2 regions of the Devosia sp. GW821-FHT12F11 genome follow, and region 1 is predicted to be linked to the other one. Evidence: riboswitches for the same ligand, from Rfam matches in the RefSeq annotation. Region 1 holds a riboswitch; the other holds the start of a gene.
The links. Region 1 has a riboswitch for ZMP and ZTP ahead of glyA (serine hydroxymethyltransferase). Riboswitches for the same ligand answer to the same signal wherever they lie in the genome.
Positions count from the first base shown of each region.

Region 2: it holds a riboswitch for ZMP and ZTP, as region 1 does, so the genes downstream of both, purH (bifunctional phosphoribosylaminoimidazolecarboxamide formyltransferase/IMP cyclohydrolase) here and glyA (serine hydroxymethyltransferase) in region 1, are expected to answer to the same signal.

Region 1 covers NZ_JBXAPX010000003.1:435,854-440,585, forward strand. The annotation lists gene AC1ROK_RS12170 (MFS transporter) at 1-489, opposite strand, end outside; gene nusB (transcription antitermination factor NusB) at 496-996, opposite strand; gene nrdR (transcriptional regulator NrdR) at 1,079-1,558, opposite strand; gene glyA (serine hydroxymethyltransferase) at 1,599-2,903, opposite strand; ZMP/ZTP riboswitch at 3,041-3,123, opposite strand; gene AC1ROK_RS12190 (BA14K family protein) at 3,242-3,667, shown strand; gene AC1ROK_RS12195 (SixA phosphatase family protein) at 3,708-4,211, opposite strand; gene parC (DNA topoisomerase IV subunit A) at 4,393-4,732, shown strand, end outside.
Region 2 covers NZ_JBXAPX010000001.1:115,498-120,229, forward strand. The annotation lists gene AC1ROK_RS00635 (RsmB/NOP family class I SAM-dependent RNA methyltransferase) at 1-1,103, shown strand, start outside; gene AC1ROK_RS00640 (heparinase II/III family protein) at 1,284-2,918, shown strand; ZMP/ZTP riboswitch at 2,972-3,053, shown strand; gene purH (bifunctional phosphoribosylaminoimidazolecarboxamide formyltransferase/IMP cyclohydrolase) at 3,073-4,659, shown strand; gene AC1ROK_RS00650 (LysR substrate-binding domain-containing protein) at 4,656-4,732, opposite strand, start outside.

The DNA.
Region 1 (4,732 bases):
CTTGGTGTGGGCGCTGATCTGCGGGCCGAGAAAGCCCGCCACCACACCACCGAACAGCACCCAGGAGATGGCCCGCGACTTGAGGTTGGGCGGCACGCTGTCGGCCGCGGCGAAGCGGTACTGGTTGGCGAACGCCGCCGGGATACCGAACACGGCAAGTGCGAGGCAGAATAACCAGAACTGGTCGAGCCAGGCCGAGAGCGCCGCAATCACACCCGCGGGAATGGCGATCGAGGCGCCGAGCATCAGCCCTTCTCGCCGGCCCAGCGAGTGGATCAGCAGCGCCGCCGGCCCGGTGGCCAGCGCGGTGCCGATGATCATCAGGGTGACGGGGACAGTGGCAAAGCCCTTGTCGGCGACCATGGTCGCGGCGGTCAGCGAGGCGATCGACATGATGATCGCCTGGTTCGAGCCGAGGATCGCCTGGGCCACGGCGAGCAGACCGATATTGCGGAGCGGCGAGCCTATGCTGGTGGCGCGCTCGTCCATCCTGCCCTACCTGGCTCTCGCCGCTTCGTCTTCGCGGCCGGCCGCTCGGGCCACGCCGTCGAGAACTGCGTTGACCATCTTGGGGGCGTCATCCTCGTAGAACGCCTTGGCGACGTCGACGTACTCGGTGATCACCACGCGCGCCGGGATGTCCTTGCGCCGCAGCAACTCGAAGGTCGCGGCCCGGAGGATTGCGCGCAGCGTTGCGTCGATGCGGGGCATCGGCCAGCCGTCGACCAGCGCGTTGTCGACCGCCGGATCGATCTGCAGCTGCGCCTTGATGACGCCGGTAACGATCTGGCGGAAGAAATCGGCATCGGCCGGCAGATACTCCTCGCCCTCGACCTCTCGGCCGACGTGGATGGCGCTGAACTGGCTGAGCGTATCCTCGAGCGTCTGGCGGCCGACATCCATCTGATAGAGGGCCTGGACGGCGGCGAGGCGGGCCGCACCGCGCTGGTTGGCGGTGCGGGGCGCGGAGGGATCACGCGGCTTGGGCTGGGCCATATTGGAAAGTCATTCTGTTGTGCGCGCCGAAGCGCGCAATGTTCTGCCCTTGGCTTAGCCACTGGGCGCACGAACCGCAATCTCAATCGTCGTGATTGGGCTTCAGGCGCTCGTCGTTGCCGAGCTCGGTCAGGAATGAGCGGAAATCGTCAGCCGCGGAGAAGTTCTTGTAAACCGAGGCAAAGCGCACGAAGGCGACATCGTCGAGGCCCTTCAGCCCCTCCATGACGAACTCGCCGATTTGATCGGAAGTCACCTCGACATCGCCGAGGCTTTCGAGCTGGCGCACCACGCCCGAGATCATGCGCTCAACCCGCTCGGGCTCGACGTCGCGCTTCCTGAGCGCCGTGCCCACCGAGCGAGCCAGCTTGTCGCGGTCGAACGGCACCTTGCGGCCGGATTTCTTGACCACCAGCAGCTCGCGCAGCTGCACGCGCTCGAAGGTGGTGAAACGGCCGCCGCAGGCATTACAGATCCTGCGGCGACGGATGGCGTTGGAGTCCTCGGTCGGCCGGCTGTCCTTGACCTGCGTGTCGTCGTTTCCGCAATAGGGGCAGCGCATCGGTAGGCTCCAGGGATGCTCCGCGAAAGCGAAGCTATGCTCAGTCGGCGTAGATCGGGAAGCGCGAGGTCAACGCCATGACCTTGTCGCGCACCGCCGCTTCGACGGCGGCATTGCCTTCGTCGGAGTTGGCTTCACGCAGGCCATCCAGCACCTCGACGATCAGCTTGCCGATCTCGCGGAACTCGGCCTCGCCGAAGCCACGGCTGGTTGCCGCCGGGGTGCCCAGACGGATGCCCGAGGTGACGAACGGCTTCTCCGGGTCGAACGGGATGCCGTTCTTGTTGCAGGTGATGTAGGCGCGACCGAGGCCGGCTTCCGCCCGCTTGCCGGTGGCGTTCTTCTTGCGCAGGTCCACCAGCATCAGGTGGTTGTCGGTGCCGCCGGAAACCACGTCGAGACCGTTCTCGATCAGCGTCGCCGCGAGGGTGCGGGCATTGGCCACCACCTGGCGGGCGTAGGCCTTGAACTCGGGCTGCAGCGCCTCCTTGAAGGCCACCGCCTTGGCCGCGATGACGTGCATCAGCGGCCCGCCCTGCAGGCCCGGGAACACCGCCGAGTTGATCTTCTTGGCGATCGCCTCGTCGTTGCAAAGGATCATGCCGCCGCGCGGGCCGCGGAGCGACTTGTGCGTGGTGGTGGTCGTGACGTGTGCGTGCGGCACCGGCGAGGGGTGCACGCCGCCGGCGACGAGCCCAGCGATGTGCGCCATGTCGACCATCAGGAAGGCGCCGACTTCATCGGCGATCTCGCGGAAGCGGGCCCAATCCCACACGCGGGAATAGGCGGTGCCGCCCGCGAGGATCAGCTTGGGCTTGTGCTCGCGGGCGAGACGGGCGACTTCATCCATGTCGAGCAGGTGATCGTCCTGGCGCACGCCATAGGAGACGACCTTGAACCACTTGCCGCTCATATTGACGGGCGAGCCGTGCGTCAGGTGACCGCCCGAGTTCAGGTCGAGGCCCATGAAGGTGTCGCCGGGCTCGAGCAGCGCCAGGAACACCGCCTGGTTCATCTGTGAGCCGGAGTTCGGCTGGACGTTGGCGAAGTTGGCGCCGAACAGCTCCTTGGCACGCTCGATCGCGAGGTTCTCGGCGATGTCGACGTACTGGCAGCCGCCGTAATAGCGCTTGCCCGGGTAACCCTCGGCGTACTTGTTGGTCATGATCGAGCCCTGGGCCTCGAGCACGGCCTTGGACACGATGTTCTCGGACGCGATCAGTTCGATCTCGTGCTGCTGCCGACCGAGTTCCAGCTTGATGGCCTCGGCGATCTCAGGATCGGTCTCGGCCAGCGTGTTGGTGAAGAAGCGGGGAAAGAGCGGAAGGGACGTGGCGGCGCTCATTTGGCGTCTCCCGGGGCAGAAGGATTGGGGTTTCGGTTGGCGTGCGTGTAGCACGCTGGCCCAAGCGATTCCAAGCTGACGACAGCCTGGCAATATCTTTGGATGGTCCGGTTCATGCGGGCTCCCATGGGGTTTCGGTTGGGTGCCCAGGCGAGCGGCAGCTGCTCGTTCGCGTTCCCCGATGGTGCCCCATCTGATCTCGCCAGTCGCGCGAACGCCCCGTTATCGCAGAACTGGCCGGCCGATGAAAGCCCCTGCCCCCTGCCTCCGCAGCAACTATGCGTGTCGCTGCACGTTGTCAGGGCAAGCGTCGATAACAAGAAGACCAGGAGTCTCACATGAAAAAGCTCGCCTCCGCGATTATCGGTACCGGTCTTGCCGGCATCATGATGATCCCCGCCCCTGCCAGCGCGGCTTCCGTCAATATCAGTATCGGCCAGCAGCAGCGCTACGTTTCGGAGCGCTGCCTCGATCACCCGAACTGGCGCGGTTGCGATGACTGGCGCCGCAATCACAATCGGTGGGGCACCAACGAGTACCGCAACTGGTATCGCTGGAACCAGCCGAACCTCGGCGGCGTCGCCGCCGGCATCTTCGGCTTTGCCGTGGGCGCCGCAATCGTCGGCAGCATGAACCGCAACGTCGACCGCTATGACGGCTTCGATGGTCATGTCGCAGCCTGCGAGGCGCGCTATCGCTCGTACAACGCCGAGACCGACATGTTCCTTGGCTATGATGGCCGCTACCATCGCTGCAATCTCTGATTGCAGCATCGGGGCGCCCCTTGCGGCGCCCCGTCCCGGGCTACCCCTTCGGCGGCCGCAGAAAATGCAGCAGGCGCCCGCAGCGAGGCGCCAGCTCCATCCAGTCAGAGACCTCACAGTCGATCACAGCGATGCCTGCAGTCGGAAAATTCCCCAAGGCCTCACCGCCAGCGCTCAGTGCCAGCGCTGTGTTCTCGGTGGCGCTGTTGTGCCCCACCAGCATCAGCACTTTTGTGTCGCCCCCCTGCTCTGCGATCAGGCCCAGATAGTCATGGTCGCGCCGGTCGTAGACGGCATCGCTCCAGACCACGTCAGGTCTGGGACCGTTGGCCGGCAGGCGGGCCATTGCAAGTTCCAGCGTTTCGCGCGTGCGGCGTGAGGTGGAGCAGACGATGCGGTCGGGCAACCAGCCGTGCTTGGTCAGGGTGTCGCCGATCCATGCCGCCGCCGCGATACCACGCAGCGCCAACGGTCGGTCGAAATCGGTCAGCCCCGGATCGTCCCAGGCGGATTTGGCATGGCGAACAAGGATGAGGCGAAGCATGTGGTGATCGTAGCGCAAGCCGTTGCCGGCGCAACCCGTTGCGGCGCTTCTCGGGTTTTGCTCCCACGTCAGGCCGGCTGCGACGAACCGCTAAACTTCGGGGATGCGGCCTTGCTGCACGCCCGGTTCGAGGCCCCAATCGCTATAGTGCGAAAATGATTCGCATGACTGAGACCACCCGATGAGCGACGATCCCGATACCCTCCCGCCCGATGGCGAGAACAAGCGGGTCGTGGATCTCCGCGAGGCGCTCGAGGAGCGCTACCTCTCCTACGCCCTCTCCACCATCACCCAGCGCGCCCTGCCCGATGCCCGCGACGGCCTGAAGCCGGTGCATCGCCGGATTCTCCATGCCATGCGGCTGCTGCGCCTCGATCCCGGCGGCGCCTACAAGAAGTCGGCCAAGGTGGTCGGCGACGTGATCGGTAGCTTCCACCCGCACGGCGACCAGTCGATCTATGACGCCATGGTCCGCCTGGCGCAGGATTTTGCCATGCGCTACCCGCTGGTCGACGGCCAGG
Region 2 (4,732 bases), on a different contig from region 1:
GATTCCTCGACCGCGGCATCCCGAAGAAATCCGGGCCGTTCGAGGCGATCCTCAGGCTCAGCCTCGCGCACCTGGTTTTCCTGCCCGAGCTGGGCGACCACAGCGCCATCTTCCTCGCGGTCGAGGCCAGTAAGCGCGACACCCGCAGCCAGCATTTGTCGAAGCTGATGAACGCCGTGCTGCGCCGCGCCCAGGGCGAGGCGCATGCGCTGCGCCATCTGCCCTACCAGGCGCTGTTCCCCGAGTCGCTCGGCCCGCTGTGGCGCGACAGCTATGGCGAGGAGGCGCTCGAGGACTTTGCCGACGCCCTGCTCGACGGCGCGCCGCTCGATCTGACGCTCAAGTCCGTCGAGCCCGAATTGATCGAGGCGCTCGGCGCCGCCCCGGTATTCGCCGATACCGTCCGTATCGACGAGCGCGACCGCCCGGTCGAGGCCCTGCCCGGCTTCGAGACTGGCCGCTGGTGGGTGCAGGACGCCGCCGCTGCCATTCCGGCGCGGCTGCTGCAGCTCAGGCCGGGCGCCCGTGTGCTCGACCTCTGCGCCGCTCCCGGCGGCAAGACGGCGCAGCTGGTCAATGCCGGCTACACCGTCACCGCCATCGACAACGAGCCCGACCGCGTCGCCCGCATGACGCAGAACTTCGCGCGCCTCGCGATGACGCCTGAAGTCGTTACCGCCGATGCGCTGAGCTGGGAGCCGGCAAACAAGTTCGACGGCATCCTGCTCGACGCGCCCTGCTCTGCAACGGGCACCTTCCGCCGTCATCCCGAGGTGATCTGGCACCGCAACGCCGCCGATATTGCCGGGCGCGTCGCCCTTCAGCGTCGGTTCATCGAACGCGCGCTAGGGTGGCTCAATCCCGGTGGCGTGCTGGTCTATTGCGTCTGCTCGCTCGAACCCGGCGAGGGTGAGGAGCAGGCCCGCTGGCTCGCTGCCCGCGACGACGTCGCGCCCGCTCCCGTCGGCGCCGACGAACTGCCCGGCCTCCCCGAGGCCATCACCCCGGAAGGGTTCGTCCGCACCCATCCCGGCATGCTGGTTCCTGGGGATAAGGGCGGCACTCTCGATGGGTTCTTCGTTGCACGCTTCAGGCGTGGCTAGAGCGAGATCAGGAAAAGTTGCAGACTTTTCCGGTTCGATCTCGCGACCAGATAAAGACCCGGAGCAGAAGTGCGATTCAACGAAACGCAATCCTGCTTCGGATAATTTGGCTGGCCCTTGGCAAGTCGTCCGCGCGGGCCTATCAGAGCCCGCCGGCCAAACGTATGTGAGGACGTAGACTTGGCACATTCGCTGCGTTTCCTCGCACGCCGCACCATGCTGTCCGCGGCCGATCACATCGTCACCAATCCGCTGATCCGCTGGACCTGGACCGGCCCGAGCAATGACGACCTGATCGGGGCGCTCGCCGAGTTTCGCCCCACCGATCGCGAAACCATCCTCGAGATGATGCAGGGCCGCTACCTGCTGGCGAGCAAGCTCGTCGACACGCACGGTGTCTCGCCGTTTTCGCTCGAGGTCGACCACGATGACTGGCAGGACGACCTGCAGGCCTTCGCCTGGCTCCGCCATTTCCGCGATGCTCGCACCGACGAGGAGCGCCGCTTCGCCCGCACCATGACGCTCGACTGGATCGGGCGCGAGGGCCATTTCAACCGCGACAGCTGGAGTCCGGCGCTCACCGCCCGCCGCGTGCTCAACTGGCTGCGGCACTACAACCTCCTCGTCGAGGGCGCCTCGCTCGAGCAGACCCAGCAGATCGCCCGCTCGCTTTCCACGCAGATCTCGTCGCTGAAGATTCGGGCGCTGCTCGCCACCGACCCGGTGGATGCGCTGCTCGTCGCCATCGCCCTGGTCGGCGTGGCGCTCTGCTCCGACCGGCCCAATTCCGAAGTCGAGGGGCGGGTGCGGCACGTGCTGAACCTCGTCGACACCCAGATCGACGAGGACGGGTTGCACCGCACCCGCTCGGCCAAGATCCAGATCCAGCTGCTGATCGAGCTCATCACCATCAAGCTGGCGCTGCGCCGCGACCACGAGCAGGCTTCGCGCGACCTCGAAGAGCTGACCGAGAGCATGCACCGGGCGCTCGACGCCATCTCGCTCGGCACGGGCGAACCCGCCTATTTCAACGGCACCGGCCAGATGCCGCACGACCTGATCGTCGCCATCCAGGCGCAGAGCGCCGCCCGCGCCCGCCAGACCGGCACCGCCGGCGGTTATGGCCGGCTGATCGCCGGCCGCTCCATCGTCGTCGCGGATTCGGGCCTCGTCGCCGATCCCGAGTTCACCGCCCACGCCCATGCCAGCGCCATGGCCTTCGAGTTCAGCCACGGTCGCGACCTCGTGGTCTGCAATTGCGGCCCGGCGCCATCCGACTATGACGACGCGCTGCTGTTCCGCCAGGGCATCGCCCATTCGGCGCCCACCATCAACGCCCAGTCGGCCGCGGCGATCGCGCCGTCCGGTCCGTTGGCCGGGCGCCTGATCCAGCTCGGCCGCCCCAGCGAGATCGAGGCCCGCAGCGCCGACGACACGCTGATCATCACCTCGCACGGTTATGCCGAACGCTTCGGCGTGACGCTCGAGCGCCACCTGACGCTGCTCGCCGAGGGCAAGACCCTGGTCGGGCAGGATCGTTTCGTGCGCCATCGCAGCCGGGTCTCCGGCGCCGCCGCCATCCGCTTCCACCTCGCCCACCAGACCGAGGTGCAACTGACCGACGACCTGATCCGCCTGCGTCTCAACTCCGGTGCAGTCTGGACCTTCCTCTGGGAAGGCGCCGAGATGCGGATCGAGGACAGCGTCCGGCAATCCGCCTATTTCGGCTTCCACCGCACCAAGCAACTGGTGCTCGATACGCTCGTCTCCGATGCCAGCGAAGTGAGCTGGATTTTTACCCTCGAAGAGAACTGACCGAGTACCTTTCCCGAATACCTTCCCAACGTCAGCTGTTTCTGCAATAAGGCCCGCGTTCGCGCGACTGGCGAGAAGAGATGGGCCACCATCGGGGAACGCGAACGACAGCTGCCGCTCGCCTGGGCCCCCCTTCAACCGTGACGGAGCCCCCATGTCCAACGCCATAGTTCCCATCAAGCGCGCCCTCCTCAGTGTCTTCGACAAGACCGGGATGGCCGATTTCGCCAAGGCGCTGGCCGGGCTGGGTGTCGATCTGGTCTCGACCGGCGGCACCTCCAAGCTGATCGCGTCGACGGGTGCAGCCGTGCGGGACATCTCCGATCTCACCGGCTTCCCCGAAATGATGGATGGCCGGGTGAAGACGCTGCACCCCAAGGTGCATGGCGGGTTGCTCGCGGTGCGCGATAACCCCACCCATAGGGCTTCGATGGACGAGCACCAGATCGGCGCCATCGACCTCGTGGTGGTGAACCTCTACCCGTTCGAGGAAACCATCGCCAAGGGCGCCTCCTACGACGAGACCATCGAGAACATCGATATCGGCGGCCCGGCGATGATCCGCTCGGCGGCCAAGAACCACGCCTATGTCACTGTTATCGTCGACCCCGCCGACTATGACACGGTGCTCGAGCACATCCGCACCTCGGGCGGCGTGCCCTACGAGCTGCGCCAGCGCCTCGCCGCCAAGGCCTATGCCCGCACCGCCGCTTATGACTCGGTGATCTCGAGCTGGTTCGCCAGAACCCTCGACTATGCCGAGATGCCCTACCGCTCGTTCGCCGGCCGGCTCAAGGAAGTGATGCGCTACGGCGAGAACCCGCACCAGTGGGCCGCCTTCTACACCACCGGCGAGCAGCGCCCCGGCGTCGCCACCGCCCGCCAGGTGCAGGGCAAGGCGCTGAGCTACAACAACCTCAACGACACCGACGCGGCCTTCGAACTAGTGTCGGAATTCGACCCGGCAGTGCCGGCCGTCGCCATCATCAAGCACGCCAACCCCTGCGGTTTCGCCATCGGCAAGACGCTGATCGAGGCTTACCAACTGGCCCACCGCACCGACCCTGTCAGCGCCTTCGGCGGCATCGTGGCGCTGAACCAGATCATCGACGGGCCGACCGCCACCGAGATCGTCAAGGTGTTCACCGAGGTGATCGTCGCGCCCGACGCCACCGAGGAAGCGATCCGCATCATCGCGGCGAAGAAGAACCTCCGCCTGCTGCTCACCGGCGCGCTTGCCGACCCCAAGGCCGGCGGCCTGACGGTGAAATCGCTGGCCGGTGGCCTGTTGGTGCAGGGTCGCGACGACCGCAATGTCGACGACACCGAGTTCAAGGTGGTGACCAAGAAGCAACCGACCGAGGCCGAGCTGCGCGACCTGAAGATCGCCATGAAGGTCGCCAAGCACGTCAAGTCGAACGCCATCATCTATGTCAGGGACGGCGCCACCGTCGGCATCGGCGCCGGCCAGATGAGCCGGCTCGATTCAAGCCGCGTGGCGCACCGCAAGGCCATCGACGCCGCCGAAGCCGCCGGCATCGAGGGCGCCCTGACCGCCAACTCGGTGGTGGCCTCCGACGCCTTCTTCCCGTTCCCCGATGGCATGCTGGCGGCGGTCGAAGCCGGCGCCACCGCGGTGATCCAGCCCGGCGGCTCGATGAACGACCAGGCCGTGATCGACGCGGCGGACGCCGCCGGCATCGCCATGATCATGACCGGGATGCGTCACTTCCGGCACTAATCGCCCCCCAAAGCCTCCGGCGCGCAGTCTTCGCGCGCCGCCGCCCGGCTCAGCCGCTCGGCGGCGAGCTCGA